2 regions of the Telluria sp. LT1R51-2 genome follow, and region 1 is predicted to be linked to the other one. Evidence: predicted binding sites of a transcription regulator. Region 1 holds the regulator's gene; the other holds the start of a gene.
What was found. Region 1 encodes FliA, which starts transcription of late flagellar genes. Its sites were predicted from a motif close to CTAAAGTTTNNNNNNNNNNNGCCGNTA; they were not measured.
Positions count from the first base shown of each region.

Region 2: AC56LH_RS03355 (flagellar protein FliT) is a predicted target of FliA. The motif match lies at 4,829-4,855, and genes of this name have one in related genera.

Region 1 is NZ_JCASIM010000001.1:3,264,395-3,271,052, forward strand. Features, by position in the region: gene motD (flagellar motor protein MotD) at 1-621, opposite strand, end outside; gene AC56LH_RS14455 (flagellar motor protein) at 630-1,373, opposite strand; gene AC56LH_RS14460 (RNA polymerase sigma factor FliA) at 1,355-2,083, opposite strand; gene AC56LH_RS14465 (MinD/ParA family ATP-binding protein) at 2,126-2,944, opposite strand; gene flhF (flagellar biosynthesis GTPase FlhF) at 2,937-4,334, opposite strand; gene AC56LH_RS14475 (hypothetical protein) at 4,636-4,959, shown strand; gene flhA (flagellar biosynthesis protein FlhA) at 5,037-6,658, opposite strand, start outside.
Region 2 is NZ_JCASIM010000001.1:757,455-764,112, reverse strand. Features, by position in the region: gene AC56LH_RS03380 (S9 family peptidase) at 1-2,209, shown strand, start outside; gene AC56LH_RS03375 (CsbD family protein) at 2,309-2,509, opposite strand; gene AC56LH_RS03370 (AI-2E family transporter) at 2,687-3,814, shown strand; gene AC56LH_RS03365 (CsbD family protein) at 3,882-4,058, opposite strand; gene AC56LH_RS03360 (class I SAM-dependent methyltransferase) at 4,131-4,748, opposite strand; gene AC56LH_RS03355 (flagellar protein FliT) at 4,965-5,189, shown strand; gene AC56LH_RS03350 (FimV/HubP-related protein) at 5,539-6,658, opposite strand, start outside.

The DNA.
Region 1 (6,658 bases):
GCGCACCTCGGGCACGCCGTTGGCGGCGAACAGCCGCACCACGCTGCTCGCGCGCGCGGTCGACAGTTCCCAGTTCGACGGATACAGCGGATTGGCAATTGGCAGGTCGTCGGTGTGGCCTTCGACCTCGATGCGGTGTGAGTCGTTTTTGAGCAGGCCGGCCACCTGCGCCAGGATGACCTGGCCTTCGCCATCAAGCACCGCCTCGCCCTGCGGGAACAGCACGCTGGCATTGATCTCGACGCTGATGCCGCGCGCATTCTGGATCACCCGCACCTGCCCCGACTTCACCAGCGGCAGCAAGGTCGCCGACAGTTCGCGCGCCATCACGCCCATCTTTTCCTGCTCGCGCCGCGCGGCTTCGTTGCGGCGGCGGTTGATGATGTGCGACAGCGGCAGCACCGGTTCGACGTTGGTGTTGACCTTGGAGGCGGCGCCGCGCCCGCCAAAGGCATCGCCCAGCGCATCGGACAGCACCTGGTACTTGCCCTCGTTGACGATGGAGATGGCGTACATGACGACGAAAAACGCGAACAGCAGCGTGATCAGGTCGGCGTACGAAATCAGCCAGCGCTCGTGGTTTTCGGTGGGGATATCGTTGTCGTAGCGCTTGCGGGCCATGGCGGTGGCTAGTGGTGCGTGAGCAGGCTGGCGACGCGTTCGTCGATGACGCGGCCGTGGTCGCCGCTGGCCAGGTCAGAGAACACTTCGGCCAAAATTTCGTACTGCGACACCTTGTCGCTGACGATGGCCTTGAGCTTGTTGCCAACCGGGTAAAAGAACAGGTTGGCCATGCCCACGCCGTACACGGTCGAGACAAACGCGACCGCGATGCCGGAGCCCAGGCGGGCCGGGTCGGACAGGTTTTCCATCACGTGGATCAGGCCCAGCACGGCGCCCAGGATGCCGATCGTCGGCGAATAGCCGGCCGCCGATTCCCAGATGCGCGCCGCCTGCCGCTGAGCAAATTCGTAGCCGTTGATTTCGTGTTCGAGCAGGCTGCGCACCTTCTCGGGCGCGATGCCGTCGACCACCAGGCGCAAGCCCTTGGCGATGAACGGGTCGGCCTTGCTCATGAATTGTTCGAGCGACAGCAAGCCATCGCGGCGCGCCGTCAGGCTCCATAGCGCGATTTCGCGCGACAGTTTCTGACGGCCGTTTTTCGGTGGCACGAACACCCAGCGCAGCATGGTGATGCCGCGCAGGAAGGTACGGGTCTCGCTTTGCAGCAGCACGGCGCCGAAGGTGCCGACCACCACGATGGCAAATGCGGCAGGCTGGATCAACGACGAGAACTTGCCGCCGTCGAGGGTGTAACCGAGAAAGATGCCGGCGATCGCCAGCACCAGGCCGATTACGCTGGCCCAGTCCATAATTGCTCCCGTAAGGTGGTGCGCAAACGTGCGACGGCCTGGGTGTGCAGCTGCGACACCCGCGATTCACTCACGCCCATCACGGCGCCGATTTCCTTCAGGTTCAGTTCTTCTTCGTAGTACAGGCCCATCAGGAGTTTTTCGCGCGGCGGCAGCTTGTCGATCGCGTCGATCACGGCCTGGCGGAAATCGGTTTCCATCAGGCTGCGCAGCGGGTCGGCATCGTCCACCGCATAACGGTCGAGGAAATTGTCGCTGCCTTCGTCGGCATGAAAGTCTTCGTAGTAGAGCAGCTGGTGGCCGCCCGAGTCGGCCAGCATGTCCTGATACTCGTCAAGCGAGATCTTGAGCGACGCGGCCACTTCGGATTCGCTGGGCGGGCGGCCCAGGCGCTGCTGCAGCGACTGCATTGCCCCCTCGACCTTGCGCATGTTCTGACGGGTGCTGCGCGGCATCCAGTCGCTGGCGCGCAGCTCGTCGAGCATTGCGCCACGGATGCGCAGCACGGCATACGTTTCGAACTGCGCGCCGTGGTCGTCTTCGTAGCGGTTGATCGCGTCGAGCAAACCGATCATGCCAGCCTGGATCAGGTCATCGACCTCCACCGAAGGCGGCAGCTTCGCCTTCATGTGGTGGGCAAGACGCTTTACCAACGGCATATGCTCCGTCAGCAAAGAATTCTTGTCCGCTTTCCCTTTGACCGTATACATGCTGGCGTATGTCTTTTTCTTTATATGTCGTTGGCGACGGTGTCAGGAACCGATGGATGCGCTGCCCTGGCGGCCGAACTGCGGCAGTGCCGGCAGTGCGAACTTGCCGGCCAGCTGGCGAAACGCGACCGATGCACCGGCCAGCGGGAAGGCATCGACCACAGCCCGGCCCAGGCGCGCGGCGCGGTGCAGGTATTCGTCGGCCGGCACGGCGCCCATGAAACTGAGCTTGACGGCCAGGTAACGTGTTGCTGCCAGTGACATATTATCGTATACCACCTTGGCCTCCCCCTCAGTCGCGCCGGTGACCAGGATGCCGAATGGCCGGCGGCCCAGTTCCTGCGTCAGGCGCTTGATGAGCGAGTAGGCATTCGTGATCGATGCCGCACTGGTCGACACCTGGATCACGATCTCGGAACTCGACATCAGGGGCACCGGGAATTCGCCGTCCGGACCAAGCTCACCATCGACGATCACGATGCCTGCCTGCGTGGCCAGCACGTCGAACGTCTTGCCCAGGCGCCGCACATCGTCGGTCGATTCGGGCGTGCCCATGGGCACCACCGAAAAGCCTTGCGGGGCCGAGTGGATCACCTGGTTCAGCGCGCTTTCCTGGCGCGCGACCTGCAGCAGCGAGGCGCCGCGGTTCAGGCCCAGGCGGCGGGCGACACCGTACTCGACGTTGCACGCGTCGACGATCAGCACTTCGTTGCCGGCCTGGGCCAGCGAGGCGCCCAGGTTCACCAGCATCGCGCCCTTGTCGTCTTCCGGCGTGGCCGACAAAAACGTGACCACGCGCGGACGCGGGCCTTGCAGCATGCGGCGCAGGCCTTCTGCCTGGTCGAAGTCAAAACTAGCCATGCGACACCTCGCGGCGGCTGGCCTGCGCGGTGGCTGCCATCAGCATCGGCAGGTCGGCGTCAGCCGGTGCCGTGCCGCGGTTGCGGAACGCGCGGTCGATCAGCATCGCGCTGTCGGCCACGTGCAGGTCTTCCGGCACGCGCTGGCCGTTCGAGACGTAATGCAGTTTGAGCTTCTGGCGGATCACGATGTCGAGCACGCCGCCGGTCGAGGCCGCTTCGTCCATCTTGGTCATGATCGCGCCGTGCAGGCCGCTGCCCTGGTAGGCACGCACGACTTCGTTGAGCGTCTCGTTGGTCGACGTCGAGTTCAGGCACAGCAGGCGCTTGACTTCGGCGCCCGAGCCCGACAGCATCGCGACCTGCTCGGCCACCATGTGGTCGCGCTGCGACATGCCGATGGTGTCGATCAGCACCGTGTGCTTGTTGCGCAGTTCTTTCAGGGCGATGCGCAGGTCGGCCTCGTCCTTCACCGAGTGCACCATGACGCCCAGGATCTTGCCGTAAATGCGCAGCTGCTCGTGACCGCCGATACGGTAGGCATCGGTGGTGATCAGGGCCAGCTTGTCCGGGCCATGGCGCATCACGCAGCGTGCTGCCAGCTTGGCCGTGGTGGTGGTCTTGCCCACGCCGGTCGGGCCGACCAGCGCGAACACACCGCCTTCGGACAGCATCGCGTCTTCGTTGCCGATGGTCGCGAGGTTACGGGCCAGCACGGTCTTCACCCAGCGCATGGCTTGCGCTGCGTCGTTCATGGCCGGCATTTTTTCAATGATGTAGCGTGCCAGCGTGGCCGAGAAACCGGCGGCCAGCATCTCGCGCAGGACGGTGGCCTTGTGCGGCTCGCGCTGGGCGGTCGAGCCCCACGACAGTTCGGCCAGCTGGGTTTCCATCAGGCCGCGCATGGCGCGGATTTCGCTCATCATGTTGCTGACTTCCGAGGTCGCCGATTCCTTGGCCTGGGTGATGGCGGCGCTCATCATGGCGGTCATGGCGGCCATGTCGATCGTTGGTTCAGGCGCGGGGGCGCGGCGTTCGGCGTAGGTCGAGACCGGCTCGGCCGGCGCCAGCGGTGCCACGGGCGCGACATAGGCCGGCGCGACCGGCGCGTTCTTGACCGGGCCGGCATCCTGGTAGCGGCGGGCCGGGGTAGCGCGCGGGGCAGCTGGCGCGAGTTCGTCGAAGTGCTGCAGCTGCGGCTTCGGCTGGGCCATCTCGGAATCCGCGACAGGGGCGGACAGCGAGGCGACGTCGTCGTTATCGAGCGCCAGGATTTCGACCGCGCCATCGACCGGACGGTTGGACAGGATGACGGCATCCGGGCCCAGGGCTTCGCGCACCTTGCGCAAAGCGTCCCGGGAAGTTGCCGCTGTAAATTTCTTCACTTTCATCGTGGTTCTCCGCACTTCAATCTATGTTCTGCATGACGGGCACATGCCCATCGATAGGAATCATTATTGTCGATGCCGTGCGGAAACGATCAGCCGAGAAGGATGGGGAAAAGGGCCTATTTCCCCACAATCAGAAAAAGTGATACCGGTTTCTTGAAACTTGACAGGATTGGGGCAGGCACCAACAGGGTTTGCGTTGGCGCAAAAAGGTGGCGTGCGGGTGCCGATCTTGTGGATACCGGCCGGGTCGAACCGGGACTGGCACGGCTGGCGTGCCCTACCCGCTCACCAGGAGACCCCCATGGCACGCTCGATCCGGCTGATCTATCGTAACGTACAAGGCCGCGTACGCCAGAATTTCAATTGGCCCGGCCTCACCGAGAGCTCGGCCGTGCTGATCACGGCAGCCGAATGGCGGCCGACGGCCGACCCGTTCGATTCACCGCCGGGCCGCCCCCTGCTGGGAGAAGCCAATGTGTATGTCACCAATATCGGGCCGCACGATCCCGAAGGTGGCCCCGGCGGTGTCGAGTTTCATCTGCATGTCGACTGGAACAGCCCCTTGCATATCATGGTGACGATTACCGACCTGGGGCCGATCGAACAGCAGATCGTGGTGGGTTGAAGGCGCGAATGACGCTGGCGGCGTTGTCGCCAGCGTCAGCGCGAACACAGCACGATCACTGCACGATCACAGCGCCATTACATCGGCACGCCGACCAGGCTTGTCACGCGAATCGTCTTGGTCTCTGGCACTTCAGCATGTGACAGCACCTTGAGTGCAGGCACGGCGCGGCGCAAAAAGCGCGACAGCAGCACGCGCAGCGGCGCCGGCACCAGGAGCACGGGCGACAAGCCCATCTGCTCTTGCTGGTTGGCAGCGTGCGCCGCCTGCTGAGCGATGGTGTCGGCCAGGCCCGGCTCGATGCCGGTACCGTCGCCACCGGCGCCCATCGCCTGCATCAACAGGCGCTCGAGGCGGTTGTCCAGCGTCATCACCGACAGCTCGTTCTCGCCCGGGAACAACTGCTGGACGATGGCGCGGCCCAGCGACACGCGCACCACGGCGGTCAGTTCGGCCGGATCCTGGGTCATGCCAGCGTGCTCCGACAATGCTTCGATGATCGAGCGCATGTCGCGGATGTGAACGCCTTCGACCAGCAGGTTCTGCAGCACTTTCTGCAGCGTCGACAGCGAGACGACTTTCGGCACCAGGTCTTCGACCAGCTTCGGGGTTTCCTTGCCCAGGTGGTCCAGCAGCGCCTGCACTTCCATGCGGCCCAGCAGTTCCGACGCGTGCAGCGTGATCAGGTGATTCAGGTGCGTGGCGACGACGGTGCCCGCATCGACCACCGTGTAGCCCATGCTTTGCGCTTCGTCGCGCAGGCTTGCTTCAATCCAGGTCGCCGGCAGGCCGAAGGCCGGGTCGGTGGTGACCACGCCTGGCAGCGTGCCGCTGGCCATGCCCGGGTTGATTGCCAAAAACTGGCCGTTGAGCGCTTCGCCACTGCCCACTTCGACGCCCTTGAGCGTGATGCGGTAAGCCGATGGCTTGAGTTCCAGGTTGTCGCGGATGTGCACTGGCGGCGCCAGAAAACCCACTTCTTGCGCGAACTTCTTGCGGATGCCCTTGATGCGCTTGAGCAGCTCGCCGCCCTGGTTCTTGTCGACCAGCGGAATCAGGCGGTAGCCCACTTCCAGGCCCAGCGTATCGACCGGCATCACGTCCTGCCAGGTCGCTTCTTCGCTCTCGGCGGGCGCCGTACGGGCAGCAGCGGCGGCGTCGGCCACGGCGGCGGCTTCTGCCGCGGCGGGCGCTTCTTTCTTGCGCTTCGAGATGAAGTAGCCACCGGCAGCGAGCGAGCCGGCCAGCAGCAGGAACACAAAGTTCGGCATGCCCGGGATCATGCCCAGACCACCGATGATGGCGGCGGTGATGTACAGCGATTCAGGGCGGGCGAACAGTTGCGTGGTCAGCTGTGAGCTGACGTCTTCATCGTTGGCCACGCGCGAGACCACCATACCGGCCGCGATCGAGATGATCAGCGAAGGAATCTGGGCGACGAGGCCGTCACCGATGGCCAGCAGCGTGTAGATCTTGGTCGCTTCGCCAATGGCCAGGTCGTGCATCACGACGCCGACAATCAGGCCGCCGATGATGTTGATGACGGTAATCATGATGCCGGCGACAGCGTCACCCTTCACGTACTTCGACGCACCGTCCATCGCGCCATAGAATTCAGCTTCTTGCGAGACTTCCTGACGGCGCTTGCGCGCTTCGTCTTCGCCGATGAGGCCGGCGTTCAGGTCAGCGTCGATCGCCA
Region 2 (6,658 bases), 2.5 Mb from region 1:
CCTCGTCCTTCTGGCTGCTCTCACGGCCGTTCCTGCCATGGCTGAACGTCTGACCCTCGATCGTATTTATGGCGATGCCTCGCTGGCCGGCGCCAGCGTGCGCAACCTGCGCGTCTCGCCCGACGGTGAACGCGTGACCTTCCTGCGCCCGCGCGCCGACGACCAGTACCGTCTCGACCTGTGGGAATACAACACCAAGAGCAAGGCCACGCAGCGCCTGGTGGATTCGAAGCAACTGGTGCCGACCGAGACCTTGTCGCTCGAAGAAAAAGCACGCCGCGAGCGCGCCCGCACTGCCGGCCTGTCCGGCATCCTGAATTATTTCTGGTCGCCGGACGGCAAGCAGTTGCTGGTGCCAGTCGGTGGTGACCTGTACCTCGTCGATGCCGCCAAGCCAGAGAACGCCCGCAAGGTCGCCTCGGGCAGCGTGACCGATCCGAAGATCTCGCCGCGCGGCCGCTATGTCTCGTTCGTGCGCAACCAGAATCTGGTCGTGATCGACCTGAAAAGCGGCGCCGAGCGCCAGCTGACCACCGATGGCAAGGGCACCGTGCACAATGGCGCGGCCGAGTTCATCGCGCAGGAAGAAATGAGCCAGACCACCGGCTACTACTGGGCGCCGGACGATTCGGCCATTGCCTACCGCCGCTACGATGAAGCGCCGGTGCCGGTCGTGCGCCGCTTCGAAATCTTTGCCGATCGCACCGAGGTGATCGACCAGCACTACCCGGCCGCAGGCGATCCGAACGTGCTGATCGACCTGATGCTGGTCGACCCGGCCACGGGCGTGCAGCGCAAGGTCGACCTGGGTGCGGACAAGGACATCTATCTGGTGCGCGCCGATTTCAGCGCCGATGCGAAAACGCTCGTGTACCAGCGTCAGACGCGCGACCAGAAGCGCCTGGACCTGGTGGCCGTCGATGTCGGCTCACTGGCGCAGCGACCATTGTTCTCGGAAAACTCCAAGACCTGGGTCAGCATCCACAACGACCTGCGCTTCCTGAAAAATCGCAAGGCCTTCATCTGGGCCTCGGAGCGCAGCGGCTACAACCACCTGTATCTGTACGATCTGGACGGCAAGCTGCTGCACCCGATTTCGCGCGGTGCGTGGGGTGTGGACGATGTGCTGGCGGTCGATGAAGGCGCCGGCAAGGTGTATGTGTCGTCGAACCGCGACGCCGTGATCGACAAGCAGACCTATGCACTGGCGCTGGACGGCAGCAGCGCCGACAAGCCGGCCCGCATCACGCAGGGCGACGGCTGGCACGACGCGGCCTTTGCCGGCAATGGCAAATTGTTCGTCGATACCTATTCGAATCCGCGCACGCCGCCGCAGGTGTCGATCCGCCGCGCCGATGGTGCGATGGTCGAGTGGATCGAAAAGAACGAGCTCAATGCCAACCACCCGTACACGCGCCACCTGGCCGATCACCTGGCGACCGAATACGGCACGATGAAGGCCAACGATGGCCAGACGCTGCACTATTCGATCATCAAGCCGGCCAATTTCGATGCGACCAAGCGCTATCCGGTGTTCCTGTTCACCTATGGCGGCCCGCACTCGCAGCGCGTAACCCGCGCCTGGGGCAATTACTTTGACCAGTACATGGCGCAGCAGGGTTTCGTGGTGTTCCGCCTCGATAACCGCGGCTCGGGTCGCCGCGAGCGCGCCTTCACCGACGTGCTGTACAACAATCTGGGCAAGCACGAAGTCGAAGACCAGGTGACCGGCATCGACTGGCTGGCCAAGCAGAGCTTTGTCGATCCGAAGCGCATTGGCGTGTTCGGCTGGAGCTATGGCGGTTTCATGACGCTGCGCCTGCTGTCGGCCGCATCGGACAAGATCGCGATGGGCGTGTCGGTGGCGCCGGTAACCGACTGGTCGCTGTATGACACCCATTACACCGAACAGTTCGTGGGCGCGACGCCGAAGGGCGATCCGGAAGCGTACAAGCGCAGCGGTGTGTTCGCCCACCTGGATGGCATGAAGTCGCCACTGCTGCTGGTGCACGGCATGGCCGACGACAATGTACTGTTCTCGAACACGACGCTGCTGATCGACGAGCTGGTCAAGCGCAACGTGCAGTTTGACCTGATGACGTACCCGGGCGCCAAGCATGGCATCTCGGGCCGCACCAGCCAGCGCCACGTGTATGGCCTGATCGAAGCGTACTTCAAGCGCCATCTGGCCGAGAAGCCGGCAAACTAAGCCCGCTGCGCCAGACGTAAAAAAGCCGCATCGGAAACGATGCGGCTTTTTCTTCGTCCATTCACCTGCCGCAATCTGCGGCTGGTGAGGGAGTCCGTATTATGGACGTGGACGGTTTGCGCGGTCAGCTGCGTCTTCGGCTGCTTCGCGAACGTCGCCAGCTGCGTTCTGGACTTTGCCTTCAACCTGGTTTGCCAGACCTTTGGCCTGCTGTTCCTTGCTGTCCACCAGTTTGCCGGCGCCTTCTTGGATTTTGCCGCCAACTTCTTTCAGTTTGCCTTCGACTTGGTCTTTATTCATGGTGATCTCCTTTGGTTGGCATGGCCGGTTGGCGATGCGATGAATACAGATTAACGAAATGTTTCCAGCTCTTCTGTTAGCACACGCACATAACCGGCATGTCGAATTGCGCGCCGTCTTGCCATTGGGAATGCTATTGTTTTAACAACACCTTTAACGTACGATCAAGACATCACCATGAATCCCCATACGCCGCCTTCCTCTGACGCCCAAGTGCCAGAGACACCCCTCACCCAGCGCAAACTCGCGCGCCGCGTCACGCTTGTCAACGGTATCGGCGTCCTGTTCATCCTTGGCTTGGCAGCCGTCGTACTCGCCGCCGACGCCCTGCTGCTGATCTTTGCCTGCATCCTGTTTTCGATCCTGCTCTATAAACTGAGCGCGCTGCTGCATCAGCGCACCGGCATCAAGCGCAATATTGCCCTCGTCATCGTCGTGCTGCTGCTCACCGCCATCTTCGGGCTGGGTGGCTGGGCGATGGCGCCGCAGATTTCCGAGCAGTCAGGTCAGCTGGCCAAGGAGATCCCTGCCGCAGTCGAGCGCCTGCAAGCGGAAGTTGCGCAACATCCTCTGCTCAAGCGTGTGGTGGCCGAGCTGCCGCCGCCGGAAGACATCGTCAAGCAGATGGGTTCGCTGGTGCCGAATGCCGGCCTGTTCTTCAGTGGCATTATTGGCGCGCTGGGCAATATCGTCATCATCATTTTCGTGGGCATTTATTTTGCTGCGTCGCCGGGCGTGTACACCGGTGGCTTCATCCGCCTCGTGCCGCAACAGAAACGTGGCCGCGCACGGGAGGTCATGCAGGAGATGGGCGACAACCTGTCGAGCTGGCTGCTGGGCAAGGCCGTGTCGATGCTGATCGTCGGTGTCACGACGGCCATTGGCCTCAGCCTGCTCGGCGTGCCGCTCGCGTTGATTCTGGGCGTGATTGCGGGCCTGCTCGACTTCATTCCGTACCTGGGCCCGATCATGGCGGGCATTCCGGCGGTCTTGCTGGCGCTGTCGATCAGCCCTGACCTGGCGCTGTATGCGCTGCTGCTGTTTGCAGCGATCAATATGCTCGAAGGTTATGTGTTGCAGCCTATGATCGAGGCCAAAGCCATCGAATTGCCGCCGGCCCTCGTGATCGTAATGCAACTGATCTTCGGCACGCTGTTCGGCTTTGCCGGCGTGGCGCTGGCCACGCCCCTGGCGGCCGTGCTGTCGGTGCTGGTCAAGATGCTGTATATCGAAGACATACTGGGAGATAGGCCCGAAAACAGACCCGAAAACAGACCCGCGGACCGTCCCATGAAAGCGTCCTGATAACAACAAAGCCGCGCAATGCGCGGCTTTGTCGATCATGCTGCTGAAGTGAATCAGCAAACGTGCATCAGCGATTGCCTTTTGCAATTTCCTTGACGTCGCCAACTTTCTTCTGAGCTTTGCCTTCAGCCTGGTTTGACAGGCCCTCGCTCTGCTGCTGGCGGCTGCCGACGGCTTCGCCGACTTTCTCCTGCACCTTGCCAGCAACTTCCTTGGTCTTGCCCTTGACTTGATCCTTGTTCATTGCAATCTCCTTGCCTGTGACGTGGATGAGCCTTCACAGTAGGAGCATGTTCGGGCCAGTTCTGTACGGCGTTTAACAAACAGGCTTGCGCCACACGCTCGCCAGCCACGGTTGCTGGTCACGTGGCAAACCGGGCGGCCGGTAATAGTGGTGCAGCGCGACAAAGCCAGCTGCCAGCAAGAAACGCTCCCAACTCTCGTAATCATGGTAGCTGCCATAGCGGTCGCCGTTCCAGCCTTCCTGATTCTGGCCACGCGGATTCGACGTGAACAGCACCCCGCCCGGCTTGAGCGTGCCGAACAATTGATCTAGCGTGTGTGGCAAGGCCGCACTGGGGACATGGAACAGCACCGCGTTGGCAAACACGCCATCGAACAGCGCCGGTGGCAAATCGAGGTGCAGGAAATCCTGCTGCCACACGTCGCAACCACTGTACTGCCGCGCCATCGCGACAAACCGTTCGCTGCCATCCACGCCGATCGCGCGATGGCCCAGACCGCTGAAGGTCTTGAGGTCGCGCCCGGGCCCGCAACCCAGGTCAAGGATCGTGTGCGGCGCTGGCGTTGCGATCGCGCCCAGCAACGCATCAATGTTTTGACTTACGTCATGGTCGATCGTGCCGTTAAAGAAATCCTCGGCATGCTCGTTGTAGTGTTGCAGCGTACTGCGGGTGATGTCGTCATGGTTCATGCGCATAGTATGCCAGCGGGGCCGCCCGTTGCGGGACGCGCGCCTGCGCAAAATAATCAGAAAATATTTTATCGATGGCCCTAAAGTTTCCGAAAGCTCAGCCGTAAACGATTCAGACAACCGGGAATCCGGCCTGACAAACCCCGTTTTGGTGCCCATATGAACGCAAACGATGTCCTTGCGATATACGAAAACCTCGCTGACCTGACCGGTCAGATGACGCATGCCGCCAAGGCAGGGGACTGGCACGAGTTTGCACAATTGAATATGGAAGTCCGGGCTCAGGCAGCCCCGGCAGCCGCCGGCTTGCCGGCACTGACCGGCGCCAAGCGCCTGACGAAGATTGATCTGTTGAAGCAGTTGATGGCCAACGATCGCGCCATCCGCGACGTGACCGAGCCATGGGACGACCAGGTCGATCGCGCTCTGCAGGCACACTGATCTGCCATCAAATCGTTGACCAAAGCACCTGAGGGTGCTTTTTTTACGCCCTGACACGCCACCGTGCAAATGCCAGGGCAACAAAAAAGCGCCCATCGGGCGCTTTGCTGGCCATCAAGCTCGGCGCTGGATGGCGAATTCTGTGAGAGGACGAACCCCAGCTATCTGCTGGCGTCGCCTCGTGCCGGTTGCTGCCGGCGTCCGTTGCCACTGTAGGCAAGCAGACTGCTTCCAGACACAGGCGTTTCCTCAACGGTCGTCTGCTTGCCGCGCCACCTATCGTTGGTGACTGCGCCAGACCCTGTGCTGTCTGTGATCTTGTCGATCACAAGGCCATTATAGCGCAGAATCAAAGTTGTGTAGACATTTCATTGTGCGGCTCGTCCAGCTGTGGTTCGACCGGTGCGGGCACCTTCTTCTTGCGGGCGAAACGCTGACGCAGGCGCACCATCAGCGACGTGCGCGGCATGGGCTGGATCATCGGCCCTGCCCGCTTGCGGCGGCGCAGAATGACCAGCACGCCACCCACGAGTACCAGTATGGCGACCACCGCGCCGCTGATCCAGCCCCAGGGCGTAGAAGCTTCGGGCTCCGGCGCAGGCCGCTTGCGGGATGGCCGTGGCGTCGCCGGCTTCGCAACCTTGTCCTGGACAACGGCGGACGGATTGGCCCCCAGCGCCACCTGCAGCACCCGTACCTTGTCTTCCAGCGTGCCGATCTGCTCACGCAACTGGGCATTCTTGACATCGAGCGCGGCGCACACGGGCGCACTGTCGGAGGAAGACGGCGCGCAGGTCGCGGCAGATGCAGATGCAGGCAAAGCAATAGGCACAGGCAGCGGCTTGGGTACTGGCGTCGACGTCGGCGTGGTCGCGGCCGGTTCTGGCGGCGGCACCACTTTCTCGGCGACGACCGGCGTTGCCGATGTGACTGGATGTGGCGGCTTCGGCACCTTCGGCGGCTTCAATGGCCTTGGCTTGCCCGCCATCGGCTTGGGCGCCGCAAGCGCAGCAGAAAGGTCCGCCACGACCGGCGCCGGCGCCTTCGCGGGTACGGGAACAGGCATCGGCGCCGGCGCCGGAACCGGTAATGGCACCGCAGGCGCCGGCGGATTCGGATTCGGCGCAATGAACAGCGTCACGAGACGCACGTCGTGTTCGCTGCCATCGGCCAGTTCCAGATACAGATGCAGGCGGCTTGATTCAACCGGCGCCGACGACGTCACGCGCAGGAACTGTCGGCCATCGCGCTGGATCACACGCATGGCCAGCGTCGACAGCACCGGTGGCATGCCGATATTCGCGCCCCGGTACACGTCGGGGCGCGCCAGGCGTGCCCCGACCGGGGTCGCGGGCGCTGCCAGCGCAGTCAGCTCGAGTTCCAGCGCCAGCGGCTGGCCGATATACGAACTGATGCGCGGCTCGCCAAGCTCGGCCGCGCCGACGCCGCAGGAGAGCAAAGCACACGTG